Regions from separate parts of the Pseudaquabacterium rugosum genome, predicted to be linked through region 1. Evidence: predicted binding sites of a transcription regulator. Region 1 holds the regulator's gene; each other region holds the start of a gene.
What was found. The regulator HrcA, encoded in region 1, represses chaperone genes, less so after heat shock. The targets are predictions, from matches to a motif close to TTAGCACTCNNNNNNNNNGAGTGCTAA.

Region 2: a site for HrcA is predicted at 1,754-1,780, ahead of groES (co-chaperone GroES). Genes of this name have one in related genera too.
Region 3: a site for HrcA is predicted at 1,915-1,941, ahead of rpoH (RNA polymerase sigma factor RpoH). Genes of this name have one in related genera too.

What each region holds. Positions count from the first base shown of each region.
Region 1 is NZ_JBBUTF010000005.1:139,156-142,425, forward strand. Features, by position in the region: gene AACH11_RS06605 (NAD kinase) at 1-758, opposite strand, end outside; gene hrcA (heat-inducible transcriptional repressor HrcA) at 878-1,915, shown strand; tRNA gene AACH11_RS06615 (tRNA-Ile) at 1,943-2,021, shown strand; gene AACH11_RS06620 (GGDEF domain-containing protein) at 2,041-3,270, opposite strand, start outside.
Region 2 is NZ_JBBUTF010000005.1:38,321-41,590, reverse strand. Features, by position in the region: gene coaE (dephospho-CoA kinase) at 1-556, shown strand, start outside; gene zapD (cell division protein ZapD) at 611-1,366, shown strand; gene AACH11_RS06145 (DNA gyrase inhibitor YacG) at 1,455-1,664, shown strand; gene groES (co-chaperone GroES) at 1,878-2,168, shown strand; gene groL (chaperonin GroEL) at 2,222-3,270, shown strand, end outside.
Region 3 is NZ_JBBUTF010000002.1:320,905-324,174, reverse strand. Features, by position in the region: gene betB (betaine-aldehyde dehydrogenase) at 1-604, opposite strand, end outside; gene AACH11_RS02055 (choline ABC transporter substrate-binding protein) at 658-1,620, opposite strand; gene rpoH (RNA polymerase sigma factor RpoH) at 1,992-2,918, shown strand; gene AACH11_RS02045 (SCO family protein) at 3,083-3,270, opposite strand, start outside.

The sequences.
Region 1 (3,270 bases):
TGCAGCAGGCTGGCCAGCCCCTGCATGTCGAAGTTGGCCGAGGCGTCGCGGCCGGCGACCACCGTCATGCGGATCTCGGCCGAATCGGGCAGCACGATCGGCCGGTTGCTCATCGTGTGGCTGGCGATCGGCACCAGGATCCAGCCACCGATGCGCGGATGCAGGATCGGCCCGCCGGCCGACAGCGAATAGGCGGTCGAGCCGGTGGGCGAGGACAGCACCAGACCGTCGGCGCGGATGTTGGCGACGAACTCGTCGTCGATGTCGACGCGGATCTCGATCATGCTGGCCAGCGCCCCGCGGCTGACGACCACGTCGTTGAGCGACAGGCCCTCGAAGATGCGTTCGCCGTCGCGCCAGACCGCGCCTTCGAGCATGGCGCGCGGGTCTTCCTCGTAGTCGCCGGCCAGCAGCGGGCCGAGCGCCTCGCGCCACTGGTTCAGCGGCACATCGGTGATGAAGCCCAGGCGGCCCTGGTTGATGCCGACCAGCGGCACGTCGTGACGGGCGAGTTCGCGGGCGATGCCCAGCATGGTGCCGTCACCGCCGACGACCACGGCCAGATCGCAGCGGCGGCCGATGCCCTCGGCATCGAGCGACTCGAACTCGGTGATGCCGGTGTTCAGCGCGGTCTGACGCTCGATCGAGACCTCGAGGCCCTGGCGCACCAGCACGTGCGCGATGTCCTCCAGCAGCGGCCGGATGCCCTCGGCCTGGTACTTGCCCACCAGAGCGGCATGTTGGAAGCGGCCCGACATGCGGCGGATTACACCACAGCACCTGTGACCGTCCGTACGGTCCCGCCGTTGGGCGGGCCTGGCACCGGCGGCGTATCCTTACAATCGAAAAGCCGACCCCCCCGAGCTGCCTGCGCAAGATGGACGAGCGTGCCCGCACCCTGCTGAAGACCCTGGTCGAGCGCTACATTGCCGACGGCCAGCCCGTCGGCTCGCGCACGCTGTCCAAGGCCTCCGGCCTGGAGCTGTCGCCGGCGACCATCCGCAACGTGATGGCCGATCTGGAAGAGCTGGGTCTGATCGCCAGCCCCCACACCAGTGCCGGCCGGGTGCCGACCCCGCGGGGCTACCGCCTGTTCGTCGACACCATGCTGACGGCCCGGGCGCTGGATCTGTCCGATCTGTCCCAGTCGCCGGCCGACGTGGCCAGCGTGCGTGACCAGTTGCAGGCCGCCGACCAACCGCAGCGGGTGATCGCCCAGGCCGCGCAGGTGCTGTCCAGCCTGTCGCACTTCGTCGGCGTGGTCACCGCGCCCAAGCGCACCAGCGTCTTCCACCACATCGAGTTCCTGCGCCTGGGCGAGAAGCGGGTGCTGGTGATCCTGGTGGCGCCCGATGGCGATGTGCAGAACCGCGTCATCATCACCGCGCGCGACTACAGCCCCTCGGAGCTGGTCGAGACCAGCAACTTCCTCAATGCCCACTACTGCGGCCTCGGCCTCGACGAGGTGCGTGAGCGCCTGCGCGGCGAGATCGACACGCTGCGCGGCGAGATCGCGCAGCTGATGCAGGCCGCCGTCCAGGCCGGCACCGAGATGGCCGAGCGCAGCGAGCAGGTGGTGGTCTCCGGCGAGCGCAACCTGCTGGGCGTGCAGGACTTCGGCCATGACATGGGCTCGCTGCGCAAGATGTTCGATCTGTTCGAGCAGAAGACCGAGCTGATGCGCCTGCTGGAGAACTCCAGCCGCGCCGACGGCGTGCGCATCTACATCGGGGGTGAGAGCGGCGTCGTGCCTTACGAGGAGTTGTCGGTGGTGTCCTCGCCCTACGAGGTCGACGGCCAGCTGGTGGGCACGCTGGCCGTGATCGGTCCGACCCGCATGGCCTACGATCGCATGATCCAGCTGGTCGATGTCACCGCCCGTCTGGTGGGCAACGCACTGTCCGGACCGCGCTGAGCCGGCCTAGAATCCACGGCTCGCAGGGGGCCGCTAGCTCATGCTTGGTTAGAGCAGCAGACTCATAATCTGTTGGTGCCGTGTTCGACTCACGGGCGGCCTACCACCACCTCTGCTGTCCGCCTTCACCAGGCGGATTCGACCTGCAGCGACTGGCCGTCGTTGCGCTCCTTCGCACGGAACATGCACGCGTCGGCGCGCTGCATCAGGCCATCCATCGTGTCGCCCGGACGCGCCGAGGCCACGCCGATGCTGATGCTGGCACGCAGGGCCGGCCAGTCGTCCCAGCGCAGCGCGCTGACGCGCTCGCTGATGCGCTCGCAGACCTGGCGTGCCGTGTCCAGCGTCGAGTGCGCGAACAGCACGACGAACTCATCGCCGCCCAGGCGGGCTGCGACGTCATAGTCGCGCACGGACTGGCGCAGCACATCGGCGATGCCGCGCAGTGCCGCATCGCCCGCACCGTGCGAGTGCAGGTCGTTGATCGCCTTGAAGTCGTCGACGTCGATCAGCGCCACGCACAGCGTTTGCGGCAATACCGCCCCGCGACCGAGCAGGCGCTGCAGGCGGTGCTCGAAGCTGCGGCGGTTGGCGATGCCGGTCAGCGCGTCCTCGAAGCTCAGCCGCTCCAGTTCCCGCGAGCGTTCAGCCAGCTGCTGCAGATGGCGGCGGGTGTAGCGCACGTCGAGCTGGGCCTGCACCACGCGCTGGCGGTTCTCCAGCGATTCCGCGCGCAGCAGCTGTTCGCGACGCCGCATCTGCCGCTCGTCATCCAGCGCCAGATCGAAGCGGCCCATCGCCTTGTGGATCTGGGTGCGCAGCATGCGCGCCAGGCCTTCCATGGGCTCGAATCCGGCCTGCGCGGCCGCTTCGAGCAGCCGGGTCGCCGCGCCCTGGGCCGAGCCCATCGAGCGGCCGGACCAGTCCAGCTCGGCGCGCAGCCAGTGGCCGAGCAGCCGCGTCCAGGCGTCGGCGCGCGGGCTGCCGGCTTCAAGCATCAGGGGGCGTGCGCCCTGTCGCCGGGCCGATTCCAGCTCGCCGGACCAGATCTGGCACAGCGCCCGCGCACAGCGTCCGAGCCGTTGCAGACGACGGCCCATGCCGGGTGCGCCGGCCATGGCTGGCGGTGCGTCCGCATCCCACAGCGCGGCACAGGCGTGCAGGCGCTCGCGCAGCAGCGCCGTGTCGGGCATCTGGCCGGCGTAGTAGCGCTCGCGGAACAGCCTCAGCAGTTCGTTGAAGGCCAGGCCGGCTCCCGCCCAGAGTGCGAGCGATGGCTCCGTCAGGCGCGCCGCATCGGCCGCGGCGGCGGTGAATTCGGCTTCGGCGGCCTCGGTGCTGCCGGCCCAGGCGTA
Region 2 (3,270 bases), 100 kb from region 1:
CGGCGCGACGCTGGTGGACACCGACGCCATCGCCCACGCGCTGACCGGCCCCGGCGGCGCGGCCATGCCCGCCCTGCGCGCGGCCTTCGGCGAGACCATCGCCACGGCCGACGGGGCGCTCGACCGCGCGGCGATGCGCGCACGCGTGTTCGCCGATGCCGCGGACAAGCGCCGCCTGGAAGCCCTGCTGCATCCGCTGATCCATGCCCAGGCGCTGGACCAGGCGCTGCAGGCGCTGCGTGACCCCGGCGCGGTGGTCGTCTTCGACGTCCCGCTGCTGGCCGAAAGCGGACCGGACGGCCCCTGGCGCCGCCGCTGCCAGCGCGTGCTCGTGATCGACTGCGACGAGGCCGAGCAACGCCGCCGCGTGATGGCACGAAACGGCTGGAACGAGGAGCAGGTCCAGCGGATCATCGATGCCCAGGCCCCGCGGGCCGTGCGCCGGGCGCTGGCGGACGCTGTTCTGCTGAATCAGGGGATCGACAAATCGGCGCTGATGGACCAGCTTCTGACGATTTGGCAGCGCTGGTGCGGGGGGAACCGCCCGCGGGTATGAAACAATCGGCAATGACCCGCGGACATTTCCGTCCCCGGCGAACACGCGCTGCCCGTGGTCCTGTACGAATATCCGTTCAACGAGAGCATCCGCACCATGCTGCGGCTGGAACACCTGTTCGACAGGCTGGGCCGGCTGCTGGCACGTGAATCGGCGCTGGACCACCACTTCGCGCTGCTCACCATGTTCGAGATCACCGAGGTCGCCGCCCGCGCGGACCTCAAGAGCGATCTGCTCAAGGAGCTCGAACGCCACAAGGCCCAGCTGGTGGCCTGGCGCGACAACCCCGCGGTCTCGCAGGGCGCCCTCGACGGGGCCATCGAACGCATCGACCACGCGTTCAACGGCCTGAACCAGCAGTCCGGCAAGGCCGGCCACACGCTGGCCAGCAACGAGTGGCTCAACAGCCTGAAGAGCCGCATCGGCATCCCGGGCGGCACCTGCGAGTTCGACCTGCCCGCCTACCACGCCTGGCAGCACCGCAGCCTGGACCGCCGGCGGATCGACCTGCACGCCTGGGTCTCGACCCTGGCCCCGCTGGCCGAGGCGCTCGGCGTGCTGCTGGGCCTGCTGCGCGACTCCGGCGTGCCGCACATGGTGGCCGCCACGGCCGGGCAGTTCCAGCAGAGCCTGCCGCAGGGCCGCGGCTACCAGATGATGCGCCTGCGCATCAGCGGCGACGACGACCTCGTGCCCGAGATCACCGGCCACCGCCTGCTGGTGTCGGTGCGCCTCATGCGCGCCGATGGCGACGGCCGCCTGCGCACCGCGCCGGTGGACACCGCCTTCGAACTGACGCTGTGCGCGTGAGGCCGGGCGCCCGGCCCTGAACCCGGTCGCGCCCCACGCCGGACGCGCCGTCTCCGTCCTGTCCCACCCTTTGCCTGCCTGCCCGACCATGGCCGACACCTCCACCAGCGGCCGGCCGCCGCTGCGCGCGCCCTGCCCGACCTGCCGCCAGCTGATCGCCTACAGCACGGACAACCCCTGGCGCCCGTTCTGCAGCGAGCGCTGCCGCGGGATCGACTTCGGCGCCTGGGCCAACGAGGACTACCGCGTGCCCTCGCCGCCGGCGCAGACCGACGACGACGACCTGCCGCCGGTCTGAATCAGCGCCCGCGCCGGTCGCCTCCCCCCGGAAAAATCCCGCTTTCCGGCCTCTTGAAAGGCCGGAGCCCGTCCCTATAATTCGTTCTGCTAGCACTCGCTGGTGCTGAGTGCTAACAGCTCGGCCCGGCCCGCAAGGGCTGCCGGCGATCGATCCAGCGGGGTGCCGAGGGGCATTCCGCGCGCTGAACCGACCTTGTACCAAGGACACACGATGAACCTCCGTCCCCTGCACGATCGCGTGATCGTCAAGCGTCTCGAGCAAGAAACCAAGACCGCCTCGGGCATCGTCATCCCTGACAACGCCGCCGAGAAGCCGGACCAGGGCGAGATCCTGGCCGTCGGCCCGGGCAAGCGCAACGACAAGGGCGATTTCGTCGTCCTGAACGTCAAGGTGGGCGATCGCGTCCTGTTCGGCAAGTACAGCGGCCAGACCGTCAAGGTCGATGGCAACGAACTGCTGGTGATGCGCGAGGAAGACCTCTTCGCCGTGGTCGAGAAGTAACTCGCCACCTGCGTCGTCTACCCTCACACTGATCGATTCGGAGAATCCTGAACATGGCTGCAAAAGACGTTGTCTTCGGCGCTGACGCCCGTCACCGCATGGTCGAAGGCGTGAACATCCTCGCCAACGCCGTCAAGACCACCCTGGGCCCCAAGGGCCGCAACGTGGTCCTGGAGCGTTCCTTCGGCGCCCCCACCGTCACCAAGGACGGTGTCTCGGTGGCCAAGGAAGTCGAGCTGAAGGACAAGCTGCAGAACATGGGCGCGCAGATGGTCAAGGAAGTCGCTTCCAAGACCTCTGACAACGCGGGCGACGGCACCACCACCGCCACCGTGCTGGCCCAGGCCATCGTGCGCGAAGGCATGAAGTACGTAGCCGCCGGCATGAACCCGATGGACCTGAAGCGCGGCATCGACAAGGCGGTCTCCGCCCTGGTCACGCAGCTGAAGGCCGCCTCGAAGGCCACCACCACGTCCAAGGAAATCGCGCAGGTCGGCACCATCTCCGCCAACAGCGATGCGGACGTTGGCGAGATCATCGCCAAGGCCATGGACAAGGTCGGCAAGGAAGGCGTCATCACCGTCGAAGACGGCAAGTCGCTGGACAACGAGCTCGACATCGTCGAAGGCATGCAGTTCGACCGCGGCTACCTGTCGCCGTACTTCATCAACAACCCGGAAAAGCAGGCCGCCCTGCTCGACAACCCGTTCGTGCTGCTGTACGACAAGAAGGTGTCGAACATCCGTGACCTGCTGCCGACGCTGGAGCAGGTCGCCAAGGCCGGCCGTCCGCTGCTGATCATCGCCGAGGACGTGGACGGCGAGGCGCTGGCCACCCTGGTGGTCAACACCATCCGCGGCATCCTGAAGGTCGTCGCCGTCAAGGCGCCGGGCTTCGGCGACCGTCGCAAGGCCATGCTGGAAGACATCGCCATCCTGACGGGCGGCAAGGTCATCGCCGAAGAAGTCGGCCTGACGCTCGAGAAGGTCACGCTGGCTGACCTGGGCCAGGCCAAGCGCGTCGAAGTGGCCAAGGAAAACACCACCATCATCGATGGCGCCGGCGCTGCCGCCGACATCGAGGCGCGTGTCAAGCAGATCCG
Region 3 (3,270 bases), on a different contig from region 1:
CCTGCAGCACCTGGAAGACGCCCGGCGGCAGGCCGGCCTCCAGATAGACCTCGGCCAGCTCGACGGCCGTCGACGGCGTCAGCTCGCTGGGCTTGAACAGCATCGCGTTGCCGGCGGCCAGCGCCGGGGCCGACTTCCAGCAGGCGATCTGCAGCGGGTAGTTCCAGGCGCCGATGCCCACGCACAGGCCCAGCGGCTCGCGCCGGGTGTAGATCAGCGCGTTCGGATGCGGCAGCTGCTGGCCGTTGAGCTGGGCGGCCAGGCCGGCGTAGTACTCGATGCAGTCGGCGCCGCTGGCCACATCGACCACGGCCGCCTCCTGGATCGGCTTGCCGGTGTCGGCCACTTCCAGCGCGGCCAGTGCGTCGTTGCGCGCGCGCAGCAGGGCCGCGGCCCGCTGCAGCACGCGGCCGCGCTCGGCGCCCGACAGCGCGGCCCAGCGGGCCTGGCCGTCGCGGGCGGCCGCGATCGCGGTCCCGATGTCGGCCGCATCCGCCGCGGCCACGCGGCCGATCGGCGTGCCGCGCGCCGGGTCCTGCTTGACCCAGACCGCGCCGCCACCGCGCACGCGCTGGCCGCCGATGTGGCTGTCGATCCAGGGCAGACCGTCGTCCCCGCTCGCCACACCGCCCACCGCCACCCCGTTCAACGCGCCGCTCACGGCTTGGCCGCCGGCTTCAGCGCGGCCTGCACCGCCGGCAGACCCGGCTCGCCCTTGACGGTGGTGACGCCCTTGAGCCAGGGCTCCAGCGCCTCCGGGTGCTTGAGCAGCCAGGTGCGCGCCGCCTGCTCGGGCTTGACCTTGTCGAGCACGCCCAGCATCACCTCGTTCTCCATCGTGGTGCTGAACTGCAGGTTCTTCAGGAAGGTGCCGACGTTCGGGCACTTCTCGGCATAGCCGGTGGCCGTGGCCGTGTAGACCTTGGCCTCGCCGAAGTTGGGGCCGAAGACGTCGTCGCCGCCGGTCAGGTAGCGCATCTTGACCTGCACATTCATCGGATGCGGCTCCCAGCCGAGGAAGACCACCGGCCGGGTGCCCCGCGCCGCGCGCTGGACCTCGGCCAGCATGCCCGCCTCGGACGACTCCACCAGCTTGAAGTCCTTCAGGCCGTACTGGTTCTTCTTGATCATGTCGGCGATCAGCGCGTTGCCGTCATTGCCCGGCTCGATGCCCAGGATGCGGCCGCCGAGCTCCTTGTGGAAGCGCGCGATGTCCTTGAAGTCCTTCAGCCCGGCCTGCCACAGCGCCTCGGGCACGGCCAGCGTGTACTTGGCACCGGTCAGGTTGGGCACCGGCAGCACCTGGATCTGGCCGGCCTTGACGAAGGGCTCGATCATCGGCGTCATGCTCGGATTCCAGTAACCGAGGAACACGTCGAGCTGCTTGCTCTTCATGCCGGCGAAGGTGATCGGCACCGAGGCCACGGTCACGCTCGTCTGGTAGCCCAGCGCCTTCAGCACCACCGAGGCCAGGCCGGTGGTGGCGGCGATGTCGCTCCAGCCGACGTCGGCGAAACGCACCTTCTGGCAGGCGGCGGGCTCGGCGGCACGGGCGGCCGGCAGGACGGACAGACAGGCGACGGCCAGGGCGGCCGCACGGATCGGGAACGATCGGGTCATGGCAAGGTCCGGAAGAGGAGGATGGGGAGCGCCGCCGCAGCGCACCACGGGCGACGACATGGACCCACTGTTCCACGCCGCCACCACCCGACTTGCCTGCAGGCGACGCGGGAGCGCACCGGAACGACGTCATCCGGCGGTCGATCGGGGCCGTGACGGGCCGATGCCGGGTCGGACGCGGCCCTCCGGGCCCCGGCGGCCAGCCCTGCGTGCCGGTGGGCCGGCCCGCGGGGGCGCCCTCCGCCCACCACCCCCCAGGGCGTGCTTTTCCGTCGATCCGGGGTGGGCCGCGTCTTAGCACTCATCCAGACCGAGTGCTAATATCGATGGAACCGAAGCGGCCTCCTGCCACTCCGAGCCTGCATATGACGATGACCGCCTCCTCCACCGCACTGACCCTGCGCGACCCCTGGGCCCTGGTTCCGTCGCTGGGCAACCTGGACGCCTACATCTCCGCCGTCAACCGGCTGCCGATGCTGACGCCGGAAGAGGAATCCACCTACGCCCGCCGCCTGCGCGAGCACGGCGATCTGGACGCCGCCGGCCGCCTGGTGATGTCGCACCTGCGACTGGTCGTGTCGATCTCGCGCCAGTACCTGGGTTACGGCCTGCCGCAGGGCGATCTGATCCAGGAAGGCAATGTCGGCCTGATGAAGGCGGTCAAGCGCTTCGACCCTGATCAAGGCGTGCGCCTGGTCAGCTACGCGATGCACTGGATCAAGGCCGAGATCCACGAGTACATCCTGAAGAACTGGCGCATGGTCAAGCTGGCCACGACCAAGGCCCAGCGCAAGCTGTTCTTCAACCTGCGCTCGATGAAGCAGGCCTTCAAGGGCGACGCCAGTGCCGCCGACAGCCACCGCGCCAGCCTCTCGGCCGCCGAGATCGAGCGCGTGGCCGAGGAACTCAACGTCAAGCCGGCCGAGGTCGTCGAGATGGAGACCCGCATGGCCGGCGGTGATGTCGCGCTCGAACCCTCGGGCAGCGACGACGGCGAGGAGGCCTTCGCCCCGATCGCCTATCTGGCCGACGACCGTGACGAGCCCACCCGCGTGATCGAGTCGCGCCGCCGCGACCATCTGGCCGGCGACGGCCTGCTGCAGGCGCTCGAGGTGCTGGACGCACGCAGCCGCCGCATCGTCGAGGAGCGCTGGCTCAAGGTCAACGACGACGCCTCGGGTGGCATGACGCTGCACGAGCTGGCCGCGGAATACGGCGTCAGCGCCGAGCGCATCCGCCAGATCGAGGTCGCCGCGATGAAGAAGATGCGCAAGGCGATGGAGGCGGTGGCGGCCTGAGGCCGCGATCCACACGGCAGGCCTGTGCGGCCTGTCCGCCGTGCTGCACGACAAAAGGCCGCCTTCGGGCGGCCTTCGCGTTTCGGGCCCCGTCCGCCCGGCGCACGTCCAGCTCACGGCCGGCCTGTGCGCGCCGGGAAGACGGGACGCCGGCCCGGCGAGCCTCAGGCGGCGGCTTCAGCCAGCAGCAGCCGGATGTCGTCGGCCAGTGCCTGTGCGCCGCTGCCGTAACGGGTGAACAGTCGCACCTTGCCCTGGGTGTCGAAGACGTAGCTGCCGGCGGTGTGGTCGACCGTGTAGCTGGTGTCGGTCTTGCCCGGCACCTTGTTGAAGTAGACCTTGAAGTGCCTGG